DNA from 3 places in the Aeromicrobium sp. YIM 150415 genome. Region 3 is predicted to be linked to each of the others. Evidence: predicted binding sites of a transcription regulator. Region 3 holds the regulator's gene; each other region holds the start of a gene.
The links. The regulator HrcA, encoded in region 3, represses chaperone genes, less so after heat shock. The targets are predictions, from matches to a motif close to TTGGCACTCGNNNNNNNCGAGTGCCAA.

Region 1: groES (co-chaperone GroES) is a predicted target of HrcA. The motif match lies at 5,039-5,065, and genes of this name have one in related genera.
Region 2: groL (chaperonin GroEL) is a predicted target of HrcA. The motif match lies at 3,761-3,787, and genes of this name have one in related genera.

Annotation. Positions count from the first base shown of each region.
Region 1 covers NZ_JAERWM010000002.1:72,776-79,753, reverse strand. Annotated here, with positions in the region: gene tsaD (tRNA (adenosine(37)-N6)-threonylcarbamoyltransferase complex transferase subunit TsaD) at 1-769, shown strand, start outside; gene JL108_RS01115 (hypothetical protein) at 888-1,619, opposite strand; gene JL108_RS20365 (class I SAM-dependent methyltransferase) at 1,664-2,821, opposite strand; gene JL108_RS01105 (ATP-binding protein) at 2,899-3,354, opposite strand; gene JL108_RS01100 (STAS domain-containing protein) at 3,344-3,679, opposite strand; gene JL108_RS20360 (PP2C family protein-serine/threonine phosphatase) at 3,697-4,869, opposite strand; gene groES (co-chaperone GroES) at 5,153-5,446, shown strand; gene groL (chaperonin GroEL) at 5,533-6,978, shown strand, end outside.
Region 2 covers NZ_JAERWM010000004.1:192,757-199,734, forward strand. Annotated here, with positions in the region: gene JL108_RS02620 (sugar ABC transporter substrate-binding protein) at 1-462, opposite strand, end outside; gene JL108_RS02625 (ROK family transcriptional regulator) at 650-1,786, shown strand; gene groL (chaperonin GroEL) at 2,009-3,640, opposite strand; gene JL108_RS02635 (hypothetical protein) at 3,808-3,993, opposite strand; gene JL108_RS02640 (cold-shock protein) at 4,042-4,245, opposite strand; gene JL108_RS02645 (ubiquitin-like small modifier protein 1) at 4,583-4,861, opposite strand; gene thrC (threonine synthase) at 4,893-6,155, opposite strand; SAM riboswitch class I at 6,164-6,276, opposite strand; gene otsB (trehalose-phosphatase) at 6,354-6,978, opposite strand, start outside.
Region 3 covers NZ_JAERWM010000001.1:91,777-98,754, forward strand. Annotated here, with positions in the region: gene JL108_RS00500 (histidine triad nucleotide-binding protein) at 1-241, opposite strand, end outside; gene dnaJ (molecular chaperone DnaJ) at 414-1,571, opposite strand; gene hrcA (heat-inducible transcriptional repressor HrcA) at 1,597-2,625, opposite strand; gene JL108_RS00515 (hypothetical protein) at 2,688-3,116, shown strand; gene JL108_RS00520 (DUF3097 domain-containing protein) at 3,106-3,948, shown strand; gene hemW (radical SAM family heme chaperone HemW) at 4,043-5,188, opposite strand; gene JL108_RS00530 (long-chain fatty acid--CoA ligase) at 5,230-6,978, opposite strand, start outside.

The DNA.
Region 1 (6,978 bases), on a different contig from region 3:
AGTCGCTGCCGCCAAGGCCCTCGCCCTGGCCCACGACAAGCCCCTCTACGGCGTCAACCACCTCGCGGCGCACGTGGCCGTCGACCAGCTGGAACACGGCCGTTTCGGTGAGCGGGTGGTCGCGCTGCTCGTGAGCGGCGGGCACACCGAGTTGCTGCTCGTCGACGACATCGCCACCGACATCACGATGCTCGGGTCGACCATCGACGATGCCGCCGGGGAGGCCTTCGACAAGGTCGCGCGCCTACTCGGCCTGCCCTACCCGGGAGGCCCGGAGATCGACCGTGCGGCTCGCGACGGCGACCCGACCGCCGTGGCCTTCCCGCGTGGCCTGACCACGGGACGCGATCTCGAACGCTATCGGTGGGACTTCTCGTTCTCGGGTCTCAAGAGCGCCGTCTCCCGGCATGTGCAGCATGAGCAGCGCATGGGACGTCCGGTGCCCGTCGCGGACATCGCGGCGTCTTTCCAGGACGCGGTGTGCGATGTGCTCAGCAAGAAGGCGATCGCCGCGTGCGTCGCCCATGACGTGCCCCGGCTCGTGCTGGGCGGGGGAGTGGCCGCCAACGGCCGGCTGCGCCATTACGTGCTCGACCGTGCTGAGGCCGCCGGGATCGAGGTGCGCATCCCGCCTCCGTCGCTGTGCACCGACAACGGGGCGATGGTGGCGGCGCTGGGTGCCGAGCTGGTCGCGCGGGGCGTGTCGCCATCCGCACTCGACCTCCCGGTCGACTCGGGCATGCCGGTCGCGCAGATCGTCGCCGCCTGACGCTCGCTTCCTACCCGGTCGGAGGTAGACCATCAACCCCATCAGGCCGTCATGAGGTTGACCGGCTACCGCCGCCGCGGGGGAGAGGTTGACCAGTTACCGCCGCCCGCCATAGGGGTCAGCCTCGGTCGGCTGGTGGCTCTGTCGGGCCGCGCTCGGCCTCGGTGAGCAGCCGGTCGAGCATGAGATCGGCGGAGACGCCGTGGGCCGTGGCCAGCCGCCGCAGCCGGGTCGAGCGTCCGGCATCCAGCACGAAAGGCTCGGGCCCGCGTCGCGCCGATGACGGAACGCGCCCGCCGAAGACCCGCAGTGCGATGAGGGTGATGCTGCCCAGTGCATCGAGGATCGCGAGGACGCCGAGCAGGCGCATGACGTCGTCGCCGATGCCGCCGTCGCTGAGCAGGAGCATGATGATCACGGCGGCCACCGCGCCGGCGATCAGCGCTGTCGAGATCAGCAGCCATCGCTGCCGCCGCCGGGCGTCGCCGGTCAGACCGGCGAGCAGACTGATCTGCGCCAGCGTGAGCGCCAGCGTCATGCTGACCCCGTAGGTCCTCCACCACCCGTCGGAGTACGACCAGTCGCCCCAGACGAGCACCAGGGAGATCGTGACCGGCACCACGGCCACCACGGCCCCGGCCGCGCCCGCCGGCCACCAGGAGCTCGCGCTCGAGGCCAGATAGCACAGCGCGGCGAGTGCTGCGACTCCGACGATGGTGGTCGTCAGCAGTACATTGCCCTCGACCTCGCCGAGCTGACCGGGCTTCAACAGGGCGTAGATTCCGAGCGCCGCCGCCAGCGCGAACGTGCCGATGACGAATCGGGCGACGATCCTGCGGAGAGCTTCCATGGCCGAAGCATCGCATAGGTCACGCCCGCCTCGGCCACGACGCGTCAATCGATCGGACGCACCCAGAAGGCCCGGCCCTTGCCGTCGACGCGGGTCAGCAGCAGGGTGGCCGGGATGGAACCGGTCGCCTTGAGCTGAGCGATGAGCCGCTCCGGCACGATGTCGACTCCGCGCTTCTTGACCGTGAGCGTGCCGAGGTCGCGTTCGCGTAGAGCGGCGCGGAGGCTCTTGGTGCGGAACGGAAGTTCCTCGACGATCTCGAACCAGTGACCCAGAGCGCCCGAGGGCGGGGCGTCGCAGGTCAGGTAGGCGATCTTGGGGTCGAGGAGCCCGCCGCCGATCTGCTCGCCCAGCTCGGCGACCAGGCCTGCGCGGATCACGGCGTCATCGGGCTCGACGATGAACCGGCGAGGCGGATCGAGCCGGGCTCGCGCGCTGTGCGCGGCGATCGTCTCGCCTGTGGGCAGCACGGTGGCCCGATGACCGGGCACCTCGAAGCCGGCACCCCACAGGCACGCCTCCACCAGGTCGCCGTGGTCACTGACCCATTCGGCGCCGACGCCCGTGGGGATCGCATCGTGCGCGATGCCGGGCATGAGCTTGGCGACAGCCCGGCCGTCCAGCAGGCGAGCGGTCCACTCCCACGGCGGCGTGAGCTGGTCCAGCCGGGTGAGACGACCGCTGCCGTCGCGGCGGGCCGGATCGACGAAGGCGATCTCGTCATCGGCGATCGATGTCTCGAGGGCGTCGCCGGCTTCGACGCGTCCGTCGATACCGAGGGTCGTCAGGTTCGCGCGTGCGATGGCCGCGCGCAGCGGGTCGATCTCGATGCCGCGCACGGTGAGCCCGGCCCGGGCGAAGGCGATGAGATCGGCGCCGATGCCGCAGCCGAGGTCCGCCACGGCCTGGGCGCCCCGGTCGCGCAGCTGCTCGGCCCGATGGCGCGCCACCGACGCGCGCGTCGCCTGCTCCAGCGCGTCGGGCGTGTAGTAGAGGCGGGCCGCATCGGGTCCCAGCTTCGCGACGGCCTTCTCACGGAGCCGCTGCTGGGCGATGGCCGCGGCGACCAGCTCACCGGGGTGATCGCGACGCAGCCGAGTGCCCAGCGCGAGGTCGGACGTGCCCGGTGGCTGCTCGGCCACCGTGGCGAGCAGACGCTGACCGGCCGGGGCCAGCAGACGATCGAAGGTCGCGAGGTCCACCTCGCCATTGTGGCCGTTGCCGCGACGTCCCTCTCATGGGTGGTGCCTGAGCGTCCCTTCCAGCCGCGAACGGACGCCTACTCACCGCCTCCGGGCGCCGCCGGGACGGGGAGACGACGATGTTCCAGCAACCAGTGGTTGGCGCCGTCGTAACGGTGCTCGACCCGGTCGAGTACCGCGCGAGCCAGGGCCAGTCCGCGTCCGTCCTCGGACTCCGGGGGCGGCATGGTGGCGTGCTCGACGTCGACCTCGGCGGACTCGTCGTGGTCGGTGAATTCGGCGACGAGGCGATCGCGATGCGCTTGGAGCCGGAGGTCGAAGCGGCGCGGGCCACCCGCGGTGCGGCGACCGTGCGCGACGATATTGCCGGTCACCTCGGCGAGGGCGGTGGTGAAGGCATGCCGCACGTGCATGTCGACATCACCGCCGAGGTCGTCCCACCACTGCTGTGCGGCGTCGAGGACCAGCTCGATGCTCTCCGGGGTGGCCGGCGCGTCGAAGACCTGCCGGATCACCGGCTGTTCAGCGGGCATCGAGTGCCGCGTCCACGGTCACGAAGGGCTGGAGCAGGTCGTCGAGATTGGTCAGCTCCATGGCCAGCCGGACTTGATCGCTCGCTCCGCAGACGCGCAGCGGAACGTCCCCGGCATGCGCGATCCGCTGTGCTCCCGCCAGGGCGCCCAGCCCCGAGGAGTCGATGAAGGCGAGGCCGGCGAGGTCGATGACCACCAGCTGATCGCCGGCGTGCAGGGCCGTGGTGACCGCATCGCGGAAGGCTCCCGTCGATGCCATCGTCAGACGTCCCCGGGGGCGCAGGACGGTGGCCCCCTCGACGCGGTCGACGCCGATCTCGAACACGTGCTCTCCCAACCCGTTCAAGGATGACGCTGGACGATGATGACCGTAACGTCATCGAGCGGAGGTCGCTCAGTGGCCAGGTCCAGGATCGTGTCGATCGCCTCGGCGTCCGTGGACGGCCGGACGAGGGATTCGACGGCCTCGGGCCAGCGGACCGGGTTCTCCACGAGGTCGAGGACTCCGTCGCTGACACACACGAGCCGGTCGCCCGGCAGGAACTCCACCTGGTGTTCGCGGCGTTCCCGGCGCCGCAGACCCAGCGGAGGATCGTCGCCGGTGAGGCGCTCGCGTTCGCCGGTCGCCCGCAGGAGCAGCGCCAGCCCGAAGCCCGCATCGGCGTAGCGGAGCCGATGGGTCCGCGTGTCGGCGGACAGCTGGAAGACGGTGACGAAGGCCCCCGACCGGTCCAGCTCGTCGGCCAGCTGGGTCTCCGCTCGCTGTAGATATCGGCCGAGATCCATGCCCTCGGTCACCGATTGGATCGCGCCACGCAAGGCGCCGTGGACTGAGGAGCCGAGGAGCGCCGCCGCCGTGCCCTTGCCCATGACATCGGCGAGTCCGGCGTGGAGGACGTGGCCGTCGGCGCCGTAGTCGAAGTAGTCTCCACCGACATTGAGCGCGGCGGCGCAGCGTCCGGTGACCGACCAGTCGCCGATCCGCAGCGGACGGTCCGGCAGCAGCGCCGTCTGCGCCGCTCGGGCGCGCCCGGACTCGGCCTCGGCGAGCAGCTCGCGTTGTGCCCAGGCCGCGAGATCGCTGAACTCGGCGACCTGGGCGGCATCGAACTCCCGGGTGCGTGTGTCGAAGACGCAGAACGCGCCGATGACGGTGCCTCCCGGCTCGGTGAGCGGGTAGCCGAGGTAGAAGCGGATCGCCGGGTCGGCGCGCACGGCGGGAAGGTCACGGAACCGGGGATCGCAGGTGGCGTCGGAGGTCGTGACCGGACCGGAGGTGTCGAGGACGTGCTGGCAGAAGGTGTGCTCGCGGGGAATCGACTCCGGGAGGTCTCCGGAGCCGCCGGGAATGAAGACGCGGTCGGCGTCGAAGACGGTCACCGCGGAGCTCGGCACGTCGAACATGCGCCGGGCGATACGGGCGATACGGTCGAGGACCGGAAGCGAGCCGCGTTCGGGGAGCCCGAGGATGTCGACCACGCGCTGTCGCCGCTCATCGGCGGACACGATCGTCACCGGGGCTCCTCTCGCCTCGTCAGGACCGGACGGGAGGCACGCGGTCCGGCGAACCTGTGCATCAGTCTAACGATGTCGCCCCATCTCAGGGCCGATACCAGGAAAAGATGCGGTGCCGCCACGGTTAGCACTCTCTTGGTGTGAGTGCCAAGGTTTGCTATCGTCCTCTTTAGCACTCGGGTAGTCTGAGTGCCAGTTCCATCGGTGGCCCCGACCCCCGCGACGGCGTGGCCACCGGACACCTCAATTCGTAGCAGTAACCGTCGAAAGGGGAGGTCGACCAGTGTCGGTCACCATCAAGCCGCTCGAGGACCGCGTCGTCGTCAAGGCGCTCGAAGCCGAGCAGACCACCGCGTCCGGTCTCGTGATTCCGGACACCGCCAAGGAGAAGCCCCAGGAGGGCGAGGTCGTGGCCGTGGGCCCCGGCCGCGTCAGCGACAACGGCGAGCGCGTCCCGGTCGATGTCGCCACCGGCGACAAGGTCATCTTCAGCAAGTACGGCGGCACCGAGGTCAAGTACGACGGACAGGATTACCTCATCCTCTCCGCCCGCGACATCCTCGCTGTCGTCTCCTGATCCAGTGCTCCGGCGTCGTCCCTCGGGGCGGCGCCGGAGCCGCATTCGCCCCCTGAATCCTTCAGTAGAAGAGGTCTGATCCTTCTATGCCCAAGATCCTGGAGTTCGACGAGGATGCACGCCGCGCGCTAGAGCGCGGCGTCGACAAGCTCGCCGACACCGTCAAAGTCACCCTCGGCCCCAAGGGCCGCTATGTCGTGCTCGACAAGAAGTGGGGCGCTCCCACGATCACGAACGACGGCGTCTCCGTCGCCCGTGAGATCGAGCTCGACGACCCCTTCGAGAACCTCGGCGCACAGCTCGCCAAGGAGGTCGCCACCAAGACCAACGACATCGCCGGCGATGGCACCACCACCGCCACGGTGCTCGCTCAGGCGATGGTCCACGAGGGCCTGCGCGCCGTGGCCGCCGGAGCCAACCCGGTCGGCCTGAAGCGCGGCATCGAGGCGGCCGTCGAGGCCGTCACCGCCGAGCTGCGTAACCGTGCCCGCGATGTCGACGATGTCGCGGACATGACCGCGGTCGCCACCGTCTCCAGCCGCGACGGTCACATCGGCGAGCTGATCGCCGATGCCTTCGACAAGGTCGGCAAGGACGGTGTCATCACCGTCGAGGAGTCCAACACCATGGGCACCGACCTCGAGTTCACCGAGGGCATGCAGTTCGACAAGGGCTACCTGTCGCCCTACATGGTGACGGACACCGAGCGCATGGAGGCCGTGCTCGACGACCCGTACATCCTGGTCAACCAGGGCAAGATCTCCGCGGTGCAGGAGCTGCTGCCGCTGCTGGAGAAGGTCGTTCAGGCCGGCAAGCCGCTGTTCATCATCGCCGAGGACATCGAGGGCGAGGCGCTCTCGACCATCGTCGTGAACAAGATCCGCGGCACCTTCACCTCGGTCGCGGTCAAGGCCCCGGCCTTCGGTGACCGCCGCAAGGCGATCCTCCAGGACATCGCGACCCTCACCGGCGCCACCGTGGTGACGCCCGATGTGGGCCTCAAGTTGGACCAGGTCGGCATCGAGGTGCTCGGCACCGCGCGCCGTGTCGTGGTGACCAAGGACAACACCACCATCGTCGACGGTGGCGGCGACCAGGCCGAGGTCGACGGCCGCGTGGCCCAGATCAAGGCCGAGATCGAGAACACCGACTCCGACTGGGATCGCGAGAAGCTCTCGGAGCGTCTCGCCAAGCTCGCCGGCGGCGTCTGCGTCATCCGCGTGGGTGCGGCCACCGAGGTCGAGCTCAAGGAGAAGAAGCACCGCATCGAGGACGCCGTCTCCGCGACGCGCGCCGCGATCGAGGAGGGCATCGTCCCCGGCGGCGGTTCGGCTCTCGTCCACGCTGTGGGCGTGCTCGACGACGGCCTCGGGCTCAGTGGCGACGAGGCCGTGGGTGTGCGGATCGTCCGCAAGGGCGCCGACGCCCCGCTGGAGTGGATCGCCCGCAACGGCGGCGCCTCCGGCGAGGTCGTGGTCTCCAAGGTCCGCGAGAGCGGCGACGGCTACAACGCGGCCTCGGGCGAATACGGT
Region 2 (6,978 bases), on a different contig from region 3:
CTTGACGAGCGCCTCGCCCTGCATCTCGCCGACTCGTTCGTTGTCGAAGGAGATGTAGTAGTCGGCACCCTCGATGAAGCGATCGTAGGCGACGACCGGCACGTCTGAGGACTGAGCGGACTTCACGATGCCGGTGGCGGCCTTGCCGTCGACCGGATCGAGGACGAGCACGGAGGCGCCGTCGGTGATCGCCGACTCGGCCTGCTGCTGTTGCTTGGATGCATCCTGATCGGCGTTGAGGTAGTTGACCTTGCAGTCGCTGCAGAGCTCCTTGACCTTGGCCTCGAAGAGCGGCTTGTCGAAGGACTCGTAGCGAGTGGTCTTGGTCTCCGGCAGCAGCAGGGCGATGGTCTTGCCACCATCGCCGGAGTCGTCGGAGCTGTTGGCGCCACAGGCGGCCAGGCCGGCCACCGAGACGATGGCGACGAGGCCGTACACGGCGGTGCGGCGATAGCGGTTCACGGGATCCTCCACGAATGAGCACTGATGGGGATGTCGAGTGCGATCCAGATCACATCCGACGCACGCCAGTGTGCTCCGCTTCACCGTTTGTCGTCAAGAGTTGAAGATAAATATCATCTGAGACGCCTAATTCTCGTTTTTGTGTTCACTACTTGACGTCATTGAGTCGGGCCGTCACAGTAGCGGCATGACCGGCCGCCACACCACCGCCGCCCTGCGCGCACGAAACCGTCGTCTCGTGTTCGACACGGTGCGACGCGGGGGCGAGGTCAGTCAGGCGGAGATCGCCCGGCGGACCTCGCTGGCACCGGCGACCGTGTCCACCCTCGTGCGCGAGCTCGAACGCACGGGACTCGTCGATGTCGTGGCTGGCGCCGGCCGGCGCGGCGCGGTCGTCCGCATCGACCGATCCGCCGGGCTCGTCGGGGGTATCGACTTCGGCCACGAGCATGTGCGGGTGTGCCTCGCCGATCTCGGCGGCACCATCCTGTGCTCCGAGACCCAGGCCTTCGCCGATGACCACGACTACCGCGATGCCCTCAAAGTCGCCCACGAGCTCCTCGACCAGCTGCTCGACGCCCACGACCCGTCGTTGACGCTGCACGCGCTGGGCGTCGGCCTGCCCGCACCGATCAGCGATGACGGCATCATCAACTCCGGCTCGATCCTCCCGGGCTGGGTAGGAGTCCATGCCGCTGCCGCGGTGGAGGAGCGCTTCGGCGTGCCGGTGCGCGTCGACAACGATGCCAATCTCGGTGCCCTCGCGGAGTTCACGCACGGCGCGGGGGGCGAGGTGCGGACGATGGCCTACCTCAAGGTGTCCTCGGGCATCGGCGCCGGTCTCGTACTCGACGGCCAGGTCTTCCACGGCGGCCTCGGCACCGCCGGAGAGCTCGGCCACCTGACGATGGACGAGGACGGACCGCTGTGCCGGTGCGGCAGCCGCGGCTGCCTCGAGGCCTACGCCGGGGGCGCCTCGCTGGTCGAGCAGTTCAGCACCTTCGCGACCGATCTCACCGTCCACGAGTTCGTGTCACGAGCTCTCGACGGCGACCTCGGCGCGCGCCGCCTCATCGAGGACGCCGGCCGTCACCTCGGCCGGGCCGCCGCGACGCTCGCGCAGATCGTCGGCCCGGAGCTGATCGTCGTCGGCGGCGACCTGGCCGAGGCGGGTGAGCTGCTCCTCGATGGGTTGCGCGACGGCCTGCGGCGACACGCGCTCGAACCCATCGCTCAGCGCACGCACGTCGCCCGCGCCACGCTCGGCGACCAGTCGTGTGCGGCTGGAGCGGTCCTCGCCGCGCTCGACGCCCTCGACGTCTGACCGCGCCCCGGAGCCCGCTCGCCTCCCCGGTGGCGGTATCTCAGCAACGCTATCTCCCCGGTGGCGGTATCTCAGCAACGCTATCCGGCCTCGATGACGTTGCTGGACTACCGCCACCGGATGCGTCACGTTGACCAGCTACCGCTACCACCTGGTGGCGGTGTGGAGAACGACGAAGGCCCCCGGCGATGCCGGGGGCCTTCGTGGTGGAACGGGACTTCGTCAGAAGCCCATGCCGCCCATGTCACCCATGTCCGGGGCGCCACCGCCGGCCGGAACGGGCTCCGGCTTGTCGGCGACGACGGCCTCGGTGGTGAGGAACAGGGCCGCGATGCTGGCCGCGTTCTGCAGCGCCGAGCGCGTGACCTTGGCCGGGTCGAGGATGCCCTCGGTGATCATGTCGACGTACTCGCCGGTGGCCGCGTTGAGACCGTGACCGGCCGACAGGCCCGCCACCTTCTCCGCCACGACGCCACCTTCGAGGCCGGCGTTGATCGCGATCTGCTTCAGCGGAGCCGAGGCGGCCGAGCGCACGATCGCGGCACCGGTCGACTCGTCGCCCTCGAGCGACAGCTTCTCGAATGCTGCGGCCGTGGCCTGGACGAGCGCCACGCCGCCACCGGCGACGATGCCTTCCTCGACGGCCGCCTTCGCATTGCGAACGGCGTCCTCGATGCGGTGCTTGCGCTCCTTGAGCTCGACCTCGGTGGCCGCGCCGACCTTGATGACGGCCACGCCGCCGGCCAGCTTGGCGAGACGCTCCTGGAGCTTCTCACGGTCGTAGTCCGAGTCGCTGTTCTCGATCTCGGCCTTGATCTGGGCCACCCGGCCGTTGATCTGCTCCTGGTCGCCGCCACCCTCGACGATGGTGGTCTCGTCCTTGGTGGTGACGATCTTGCGAGCGGTGCCGAGCAGGCTCAGGTCGGCGTTCTCCAGCTTGAGGCCGACCTCCTCGCTGATGACCTCGCCACCGGTGAGGATGGCGATATCGGCGAGCATGGCCTTGCGGCGGTCGCCGAAGCCGGGGGCCTTGATGGCGACCGACTTGAACGTGCCGCGCATCTTGTTGACCACGAGGGTGGCCAGGGCCTCGCCCTCGACGTCCTCGGCGATGATGGCGAGCGGCTTGCCCGACTGCATGACCTTCTCCAGGACCGGAACCATGTCCTTCACGGAGCTGATCTTGCTGTTGACGATGAGGATGTAGGGATCCTCCAGCACCGTCTCCTGACGCTCAGGATCGGTGACGAAGTAGCCCGACAGGTGACCCTTGTCGAAGCGCATGCCCTCGGTGAGCTCGAGCTCGAGGCCGAAGGTGTTGCTCTCCTCGACGGTGATGACGCCTTCCTTGCCGACCTTGTCCATCGCCTCGGCGATGATCGTGCCGACAGTGGAATCAGCGGCGGAGATCGAGGCGGTCGAGGCGATCTGCTCGGTCGTCTCGATGTCCTTGGCCATCTCGTGCAACTGCTCGATGATGGCCTCGACGGCGGTCTCGATGCCCTTCTTGAGGCTCATCGGGTTGGCACCGGCGGCCACATTGCGCAGACCCTCGCGCACGAGCGCCTGGGCAAGCACGGTGGCCGTCGTGGTGCCGTCACCGGCGACATCGTCGGTCTTCTTGGCAACTTCCTTGACGAGCTCGGCGCCGATCTTCTCGTACGCGTCCTCGAGCTCGATCTCCTTGGCGATGGACACACCGTCGTTGGTGATCGTGGGGGCGCCCCACTTCTTCTCCAGCACGACGTTGCGGCCCTTGGGGCCAAGCGTCACCTTGACGGCGTCGGCGAGCTGGTTCATGCCCCGCTCGAGGCCGCGGCGCGCTTCCTCGTTGAATGCAATGGACTTGGCCATGGTGTGCGTATCTCCCACACAGGTTGATAGGGCAGACCGGGCGATGCCCGCGACGGACGACCGGCGTCGACGCCGAACCCTTCTCGACGCCACAACCGGCCTCATCGGACCGATCCATAACTAGCACTCTCACTATACGAGTGCTAATCAACGTGGCGCAACGCAGGTCAGCGAGAGTCGTGTTCGTGGTCCTGCGTGTCATCGACCGAACGGCGAGGACCGAAGATGAGGACGATGGCCAATCCGACCACCGGGCCGATCAGCAGCCACCAGGGGCTGTCCAAGGCGAGGAATCCGACCGACCCGAGCAACAGCCCGACGATCGCGCCGATACCGATCCACTCGTCATCCATGCGGACAGCCTAGTGGCCTGTCGCCCCGACGTCCGGTGCGCCGGAGAATCAGACGGTCGGCGAGACGCCCTGGGCCTCACGGCCCTTGGGCCCGTCGATGACCTCGAACTCCACGGACTGGCCGTCGTCGAGGGTCTTGAATCCCTCGACGGCGATCTTCGACCAGTGGACGAACACGTCATCGTGTCCATCGACCTCGATGAAGCCGTATCCCTTCTCGGGATTGAACCACTTGACGGTGCCCTGCACCATGAGCTTCCCACCTTGCTGTAGCTCTGGGCCCCGTCTGGACCCCGTGCGATTCAGCGTAACGCCGTGCCCTCGCCACGCGCTATGCCCCATATGTTCGTTCTCGCTGGGCGGACACAGGCCCGTCGGCACGTGCTCGGCGATCGAGTAGTGAAGGCCGGCCACGGCCGACGCAATGGAGCCAGCACATCAGGGGCCTAGCCGTCACGGAGCGAGATCACCCCACCCGACGTGGTCTCGATACGGCTCGCGCGCTGAGCGCACTCCCCTACTCGACCACCGAGGGTTCAACAGCCTCCCGCTACAGCGGGGCTTCGCCCCTCATTTGCCCTACGTCAGCTCAACAGCCTCCGGCCACAGCGGGGATGATGGAGATCTGGGTGGTGTCGGGGGTGGGGGTGTCGAGGCCGTCCGCGAAGCGGACATCCTCCTCGGCGACGTACACATTGACGAAGCGACGCAGCTTGCCGTCCTCGTCGACGATGCGCGCCTTGATCCCCGGGTACGACGTCTCCAGCGACTCCAGCACCTCGGCGAGCGTGGCGCCGTCGGCGTTCACCTGGGACTCGTCACCGGTGTAGGTGCGCAGGATGGTGGGGATACGAACGGACACGGACATGCGGAACTCCTCGGATACAGGGTGTGCGGTCTCAGGCGATGCCAGCAGCGGCGAAGGCGTCGTAGGTCGGGGCGATCGTGGCCCGCGGGCCCACCGCATCGCTGACGGCATCGAGCGTCTTGAGCCCGTGACCGGTGTTGATGACGACGGTCTCGGCCTCCGGGTCCAACTGCCCCGTCTCCACGAGCTTCTTCAGCACCGCCACGGTGGTGCCACCGGCCGTCTCGGTGAAGATCCCCTCGGTGCGCGCGAGCAGCACGATCGCCTCACGGATCTGATCGTCGCTCACCTGCTCGACGCTGCCGCCGGTCTGCCGGGCGATGTCGAGCACGTAGATGCCGTCGGCCGGATTGCCGATGGCGAGCGACTTGGCGATCGTGTCGGGCTTGACCGGGCGGATCGCGTCCACCCCGTCGGCGAAGGCGGTCGCCACCGGCGAGCAGCCCTCCGCCTGCGCGCCGAAGATCTTGTAGGGCTTGTCCTCGACGAGACCGAGCTCGATCAGCTCGGTGAAGGCCTTGTGCACCTTGGTCAGCTGCGAGCCTGAGGCGACCGGGATCACGACCTGATCGGGGAGCCGCCAGCCGAGCTGCTCGGCGATCTCATAGCCCAGCGTCTTGGAGCCCTCGGCATAGAACGGCCGGACATTGACATTCACGAAGGCCCAACCCGGGTCCTCGCCGGCGATCTCGCTGGCGAGCTTGTTGACATCGTCGTAGGTGCCGTCGACCGCCACGAGATTCTCCGTGAACACCGCGGAGTTGACCTGCTTCGGGGTCTCCAGGTTGCTCGGGATGAACACGACGGTCGGGATGCCGGCCCGGGCGCCCGCGGCCGCGACAGCATTGGCGAGGTTGCCGGTCGACGGGCAGGCGAAGACGCGGCTGCCGAGCTCACGGGCGGCGCTCAGCGCGCAGGCCACGACCCGGTCCTTGAAGGAGTTGGTGGGATTGGTGCTGTCGTCCTTGACCCAGAGCTTCGTCAGCCCCAGCTCCCCGGCGAGATTGCGCGCATCGAGCAGCCGGGTGAAACCGGGCTCGAGATTGGGGCTGGACTCGATGTCCTCCGGCACCGGCAGCAACGCCTTGTATCGCCAGATATTGCTGGGCCCGGCCTCGATCTGCTCACGCGTCACCGTGCCGAACTCGTAACCGACCTCCAGCGGGCCGAAGCACTCGAAGCACGCGTAGTACGGACCCAGCTCCCGGGTCGTGCCGCATTCCCGGCACTTCAGACAGGTGGCGTTGCCGAACGCGCCGGCACGCAAGGTGGTGGATTCCAGGGTCAGGCTCACGAAGCACTCCTTCATCTCTCCTGGCCGGCTCTCGGCGAGGACGGACGTAGCACCTGGCCGCATGATCGGCTGGTTGCTGGGGCTTCGTCGGGCCGTATCCCTCTGCCCCTCTCGATGAGTTGTGAGCAGCCTAATGAGCGGGACCGGCGACACGAAACGCGAATCTCATATATAGAGACGAGCGCTCATATCGTGAGATCAGTCGATCGCGTCGGCCAATGCGGTGAGCCACTCGGCGACCCCGTCCGGACCGTCGAGGACGAGATCCGCACGCGGCACGAGAGCCTGCTGCTCGGTCGACGCCGAGACGGCCAGCAGACCGAAGAGACCCTCCGCACGCAGCGTGTCCACGGCATCGAAAGCCGGCAGATCGCCCAGATCGTCGCCGATATAGACCACGCTCGCGAACGAGCCTCCGGCAGCCAGGGCGGCGAGCGCTTCGCCCTTGTCGGTGCCCGGCGTGCGCAGCTCGATCACCTGACGTCCCGGCTCCACCACGAGCCCCAGCTCGGAGGCCAGCTCGGCGAGATCCGGGGCGAGATCGTCGAGGAGCCCCGGCGCCACCCCTCGGGTGTGCAGGGCGAGCGCCAGTCCCTTGTCCTCGATCCGCACAGCCTGCGCCGCGTGCGCGGCCAGCCATTCGGGCAGCCGACGCTCGAGTTCCACGATCGACTCCGGCCGCGGCGGACGGGTGATCTCATTCGTCGACGCATCCCAGCGCTCGGCTCCGTACTGGCCGCAGATCACCAGGTGCTCCAGACCCGATCCGTCCTCGAACCGCCCGAGCCGGCGCACCTGGTCCAGAGGTCGGCCCGTGATGATC
Region 3 (6,978 bases):
AGTCCTCGTACCCCTCTTGACTGGCGATGGCCCGCGACTGCGCGAGGAGCTCGGCGGCCACCAGCGGCGAGGCCTCGGCGAGGCTCGCGATATCGGGCTCGTGCTCACGTGGGATGACCAGCACGTGCACCGGCGCCTTGGGGCTGATGTCCCGGAAGGCGATGGTGTGCTCGGACTCGGCGATCACCTCGGCCGGGATCTGTCCGTCGACGATCTTGCAGAACACGCAGTCAGCAGCCATACGGTCAGTCTAGGGTGGCCGCGACCCTCCGCCGACTACTCCATCGCCCCCGCGGCGGGGGGGGGGGGGGGCGGCCCCCCCCCCCCCCCCCCACCCCCCCCCCACCCCCCCCCACCGCTCCTGAGCGGAAAAGGACGCCTACTCACCGCCCACGGGAGGGGTCCAGGCCAGGTCACTTGAAGGCGTCGCGGATGCGGCCGAAGACGCCGTGACGATGCGAGTGACCGACCACCGGTTCGGGGCGCTCCTCCTCGCGCAGCGAGGCGAGCTCGGCGAGCAGCTCACGCTGGCGATCGTCGAGGTCGTTCGGGGTCTCGACGATCACCTGCACCGTCAGGTCCCCACGTCCACTGCCGCGCAGCCGCTGGACCCCCTGATCGCGCACCGTGACCGTCTCGCCCGACTGCGTCCCCGAGGGGATGTCGATCGGGACCGTGGCCGGCACGTCCCCGAGATCGGGACGCTCGGACTCCAGGGTCGGGATCTCGATGCGGGTGCCCAGCGCGGCGGCCGTCATGGGAACGGCGATCTGACACGCGAGCTGATCCCCCTGGCGGGTGAACACCTCGTGCCGCTGCACGCGAACCTCGACGTAGAGATCGCCCGCAGGGCCGCCGCCCGTGCCGACCTCGCCCTCCCCGGCGAGCTGGATGCGGTTGCCGTCGTCGACGCCCCCGGGGATGTTGACCGAGATCGTGCGACGAGCCCGGACGCGTCCGTCGCCCCCGCACTCCGAGCACGGGTCGGGAATGATCGTGCCGAAACCACGGCAGGTGGGGCACGGCCGAGCCGTACGGATATCACCGAGCAGCGAACGCTGCACCGACTGCACCTCGCCGTGTCCGTGACAGGTGCCGCAGGTGACGGGCTCGGAGCCTTCGCTCGCCCCAGACCCGTTGCACAGCAGACAGACGATCGCGGTGTCGACCTTGAGCTCGCGGGTCACGCCGAAGGCGGCCTCGGGAAGCGTGACCACCACGCGCAGCAACGCGTCGGATCCGCGCTGGACCCGCGACTTGGGCCCGCGGCTCGCGCCGCCCTGGCCGAAGAAGGCGTCCATGATGTCGTCGAAGTTGAAGCCACCCTGGCCGAAGCCGCCGCCCATGCCGCCGCTGGAGAGCGGATCGCCGCCACGGTCGTAGACGGCTCGCTTGTCCGGATCCGCGAGGACCTCATAGGCCAGCGAGACCTCTTTGAACTGCTCGGCGGCATCCGGAGCGTCGTTGACGTCCGGATGCAGCCGCCGCGCGGCCTTGCGATAAGCCTTCTTCAGCTCCTCGGCGCTCGCATCACGCGAGACACCCAGCAGTGCGTAGTAGTCCTGTGCCATGTCCTTCTCTCACCCGATCGCGGGATCAACCGTCCGCGAGGATTCGTCCGACGTAACGGGCCACGGCCGACACGGCGGCCATCGTGCCCGGATAGTCCATGCGCGTAGGTCCGACGGTACCGAGCCGCGCCAGGATCTCCGCATCGGACCCATAACCCGACGAGACCACCGCCGTACCGGACAGGCCGTCGTGCCCGGTCTCCATCCCGATGCGCACCTGTGCCGCGTCACCCGGGCCGCGGGTCGCCTCGCCGAGCAGCTTCAACAGGACGACCTGTTCCTCCAACGCCTCGAGCACCGGACGGATCGCGGTGTCGAAGTCGGCACCGAAACGCGCCAGATTCGCCGTGCCGCCGACGGCGATGCGCTCCTCGGAGCGCTCCCCCGACAGCGTGTGGCTCAGCGTCGTCACGATACTCGTCACGATCGGGCGGTCACGCGGATCGACCCCGTCGATCAGCTCCGCCAGCCGCAACGCCGCCTCCGGCAGGCGCTGGCCGACCGTGGCGCGCACCAGCCGTCCGCGCAGATCCGACAGGAGGTCCTCGCTCGGTGTCTCCACCAGCTCCACGATGCGCTGCTCGACGCGTCCGCTGCTGGTGATGACCACCAGCAGCACCCGCGCGCCGTCCAGCGCGACGACCTCGACGTGACGCACCGTCGAGCGCGTCAGGGAGGGGTACTGGACGATCGCGACCTGATTGGTCAGCTGCGCCAGCACCTTGACGCTGCGGCGCACCACATCGTCGACGTCCAGGGCCTCGGCCAGGAAGGTCTCGATGGCGCGGCGCTCGGCCGGCGACATCGCCTTGACCGTCGCCAGCCGGTCCACGAACATCCGGTAACCCTTGTCGGTCGGGATGCGACCCGCGCTGGTGTGCGGCTGGGTGATGTACCCCTCGTCCTCCAAGGCGGCCATGTCGTTGCGGATAGTGGCCGGCGAGACGCCGAGATGGTGCCGGTCGACCAGCGCGCGCGACCCCACCGGTTCCTGGGTCGCGACATAGTCCTCCACGATGGCGCGGAGCACGTCCAGCCGGCGTTCCTCCGACATGATCGCGGTCACCTCCCCGTGTCGCGCTGGCACTCTCGATGGTCAAGTGCCAGTCTAGCCAGATGACCGAGCTCAACATACGGCCCGACGGAGCGATCACGGTCACCTCCGGCGATGACGTGCTGACCTACACCCCCTATGCCGTGACGACACCGGACGGGCAGCGGATCGCGCACGAGTCTCGCGGCGGCTCGCTGGTCGGGGTGTGGTCCGCGCAGGTCGGCGACGCCTTCGTGGAGGTCTCCTATCTCGGCGACGGCCCGGCGGGCGGCGAGCTCGTCATGGTCGTGACGCTCCCCGGCGAACCACCGCGGGTCGCGCTCGGCGCCCTCATCGCGCCCGAGGCCCCCTCTGCCGATGTCCCCGACAGCTGGCCGGCCGCGGTCGACCTCGCCCTGGGCCTCATCGCCGACTCCACCCTCGACAGCGGCTCCAAGGACGAGATCGAGTCCTTCCACCAACGACTGCTGGAGGTCGTCCATGACCTTTGACCGCTACGGTTCCGATGTGCTCGGCGGGGACTGGCGCAAGCCCCCGCGTGGGCGCTCCACCGAGCAGCCGGCCGACCTGGGACTCGTGGTCGAAGAGGCCACCAGCGGCTTCGTCGGCGAGATCATGAAGGTCGAACGCGATCTCGGCACGGTCGAGCTCGAGAACCGCCACCTCACGCGCCGCACCTTCCCGCTCGGCCCGGGCTTCCTCCTCGAGGGCAAGCCCGTCGTGCTCGTGGCCCCGGTCCGCGCCGCGCCGCAGAAGGCGACCCGCACCGCCTCCGGCTCGCGGATCGCGGTCGACACCCGTGCCAAGGTCGCGCTGCCGAGTCGTATCTACGTCGAGGGACGTCACGATGCCGAGCTCGTCGAGAAGGTCTGGGGAGACGACCTGCGGGCCGAGGGTGTGGCCGTGGAGTATCTCGGTGGCATCGACGATCTGCCGGCGATCGTGCGCGATTTCGCGCCGACGAACGAGCGCCGCCTCGGCGTACTGGTGGACCACCTGGTCCCGGGCTCGAAGGAATCGCGCATCGCCGAGCAGCTCTCGGGACAGCCGCATGTCCTCGTCGTCGGGCACCCGTATGTGGACGTCTGGCAGGCGGTCAAGCCCGAACGGCTCGGGATCGAGACATGGCCGACCATCCCCCGCTCGGTCGAGTGGAAGAAGGGCATCTGCGCCTCCTTCGGCTGGCCGCACCAGGACCAGGCGGATATCGCTCGCGCGTGGAAGCACATCCTGAGCCGGGTCGACAGCTACACCGACCTCGAACCGGCCTTCCTCGGCCGCGTCGAGGAACTGATCGACTTCGCCACGCTGCCTACCGACTGAGACGCCAGGACCGTACCTCCCAGATGTGGCCAGTTGTGGCCCGTTCTCCGATCCGAAAACGGGCCACAACTGGCCACAACTGGGATGCGGTGCATCAGGTGAGTCGGCGGACGACGTGGTCGGCCAGGAGGCGACCCTCGCGGGTGAGCACGACGCGATCGTCCTGCGCCGTCAGCAGACCCTCGGCGATCATCGGAGCGGGGTCTCCCGCCAACGCCCTCGTTTCGATGCCCTCACGCAACCGGATGCGCAGCATGACGTCCTCGAGTGCGCGGATGTCCTCGTCGAGGGTCTCGCCGTCGGCCCGCGGCGATCCGCCGGACGCGAGCCGCTGCGCGTAGGCCGCCGGATGCTTGATATTCCACCACCGCTCGCCGTCGAGATGCGAATGCGCGCCGGGGCCGATGCCCCACCAGTCGCCGGAATACCAGTAGCCGAGGTTGTGGCGGCACCGGGCGTCGTCGTCGCGTGCCCAGTTCGACAACTCGTACCAGCCGAGACCCGCCTGCTCGAAGAGGTCGTCGGCGAGCAGATACTTGTCGGCGGTCTCGTCGTCATCGGGCATCGTCACCTCGCCACGACGCACCTTGCGGGCGAAGGCCGTGCCGTCCTCGACGATGAGCGCATAGGCGCTGACATGGTCGGGCTCCATCGACAGCGCTTCCTCCACGCTGCGCCGCCAGTCCTGGATCGACTCGGTGGGCGTGCCGTAGATGAGATCGAGGCTCACCTGCTCGAAGCCGGCCTCGCGCGCCCATCGCACCGCCCGCGGCACATTGGCCGGGTCGTGCGTGCGGTCGAGCATCGCGAGGACATGCGGGGCAGCGGACTGCATGCCGAAGGAGATCCGGGTGAAACCGCCCTCAAGCAACTCCGCCAGGGATGCGGGCGTGACGCTGTCGGGATTGGCCTCGGTGGTGACCTCCGCATCCGGGGCCAGGCCCCAGGCGTCGTCGATCCCCCGCAGCATCCGCACGAGCTCGGCCGAGGCGAGCTGGGTCGGCGTGCCACCGCCGACGAAGACCGTGTCCACCTCGCGCGGGCCGGTCGTCCGGGCGGCCAGGTCGATCTCCCGGAGCGCCGAGTCGGCGTACTGCGCGCGGGTAGCGCCCTCCCCCAGCTCATCGGACGTGTAGGTGTTGAAATCGCAGTAACCGCAGCGCACATCGCAGAACGGCACGTGCAGATACAAGCCGAAGGAGCGACCCCACTCCCTGGCGGTCGCTCCTTCGGCGGTCACGGAACCAGCCTACTGGCTGGGGGCGACGCTGATCTCAGGCGTCAGGCGTAGAAGCCGTCGAGGATGTCCTTGTAGTTGTCCTCCACGACGCGACGCTTGACCTTGAGGCTCGGCGTGATCTCCCCGGACTCGATCGACAGATCGTGATCGAGGATGGCCCACTTCTTGATCGTCTCCCACTGGTTGAGCTTGGAATTCAGCTCCTTGACGTAGCCCTCCATCTCGCTCTGCATCGCGTCGGAGGAGACGACCTCGCTGTACGACGCTCCGGCCATGCCGTGCTGCTGCGCCCACGCTTCCACCGCGTCGGGGTCGAGGGTGATGAGCGCGGAGCAGAAGTTGCGCTCATTGCCGTGGACGACCATCTGGCTCGCGAGCGGGCAGACCGCCTTGAACGCGCCCTCGATATGCGATGGGGCGACGTACTTGCCTCCGGAGGTCTTGAACAGGTCCTTCTTGCGGTCGGTGATCCGCAGGAAGCCATCGGCATCGAGCTCGCCGATATCGCCCGTGGCGAGCCAACCGTCGCCCGTGAGTGAGGAGGCCGACTCCGCCTCGAGATTGTGGTACCCGCGCATGACACCCGGGCCCTTGATGAGGACCTCGCCGTCCTCGGCGATCTTGACCTCGGTGCCCGGCATCGGTAGGCCGACCGAGCCGATCTTGAAGTCGTCGGGGTGGTTGACGAAGGACCCGGCCGAGGTCTCGGTGAGCCCGTAACCCTCCAGGATCAGGACGCCCGCGGCGTGGAACCACTCGGCGATATCGGAGGACAGCGCCGCCGCACCCGAGATGAAGAAGCGGACCCGGCCGCCGAAGCGGTCGCGGATCTTGGTGAAGACCAGCTTGTCGGCGATGCCGTACTTGATCTTGAGGACCGCGGGAATGGACTTACCGGCACGCTCGAGACGGGAGTGCTCCAGCCCCACCTTCTCGGCCCAGCGGAAGATCTTGAGCTTGGCGCCTCCCTCTTCCTCCATCATCCCGACGATGCGGCCGTAGGCCTTCTCGAAGATGCGCGGCGCAGCACCCATGAAGGTCGGCTGGACGACCGCGAGGTTGTCCACGATCTTCGGCACCCGGCCGTCGATCGCGGCCGGGAACCCGACCTGCAGCTGCGTGGTCAGCAGGACTTTGCCGAAGGAGTGCGCCATCGGCAGCCAGCGGAACTCCAGGTCGTCGACGGTGAGGAATCCACCGGCCGCGACCGCGGCACCCTCGTAGGTCCAGCCGTCATGGCTGAGCCGGACGCCCTTCGGCCGGCCGGTGGTGCCGGAGGTGTAGATCAAGGTGGCGAGATCGTCGGGCTCGGTGGCCGCCACGCGCTCCCGCACCGCCTCGGGGTTCTCCTCCAGATAGGACTGACCCATCGTCTCCAGCTCCGCGAAGGTGATGACCCAGTCGTCGTCACCCTCGCCGTCGAAGAGGACGACCTTCTCGACGCTCGGCAGCTCCGAACGCTTCTCGCGCAGCTTGGCGAGCTGCTCGTCGTCCTCGGCGAAGACCACACGGCTGTCGGAGTCGGCGAGGATGTACGCGACATCATCGGCGACGGATGTGGGATAGACCGTGGTGGTGGCCGCACCGGCGGAGTTGACCGCGAGATCGGCCAGGATCCATTCGTAGCGAGTACCGGCGGCGATGGCGACGCGCTGCTCGCGTTCGATGCCGAGGGCGATGAGCCCGGCGGCCAGCTTGCTCACGTGCTCGCCGGCCTCTGACCAGGTGATCGACTGCCAGTTCTCCTGGTCGTCCGGGTACCGGAATGCCTCACCACCGCCGGACTTGGC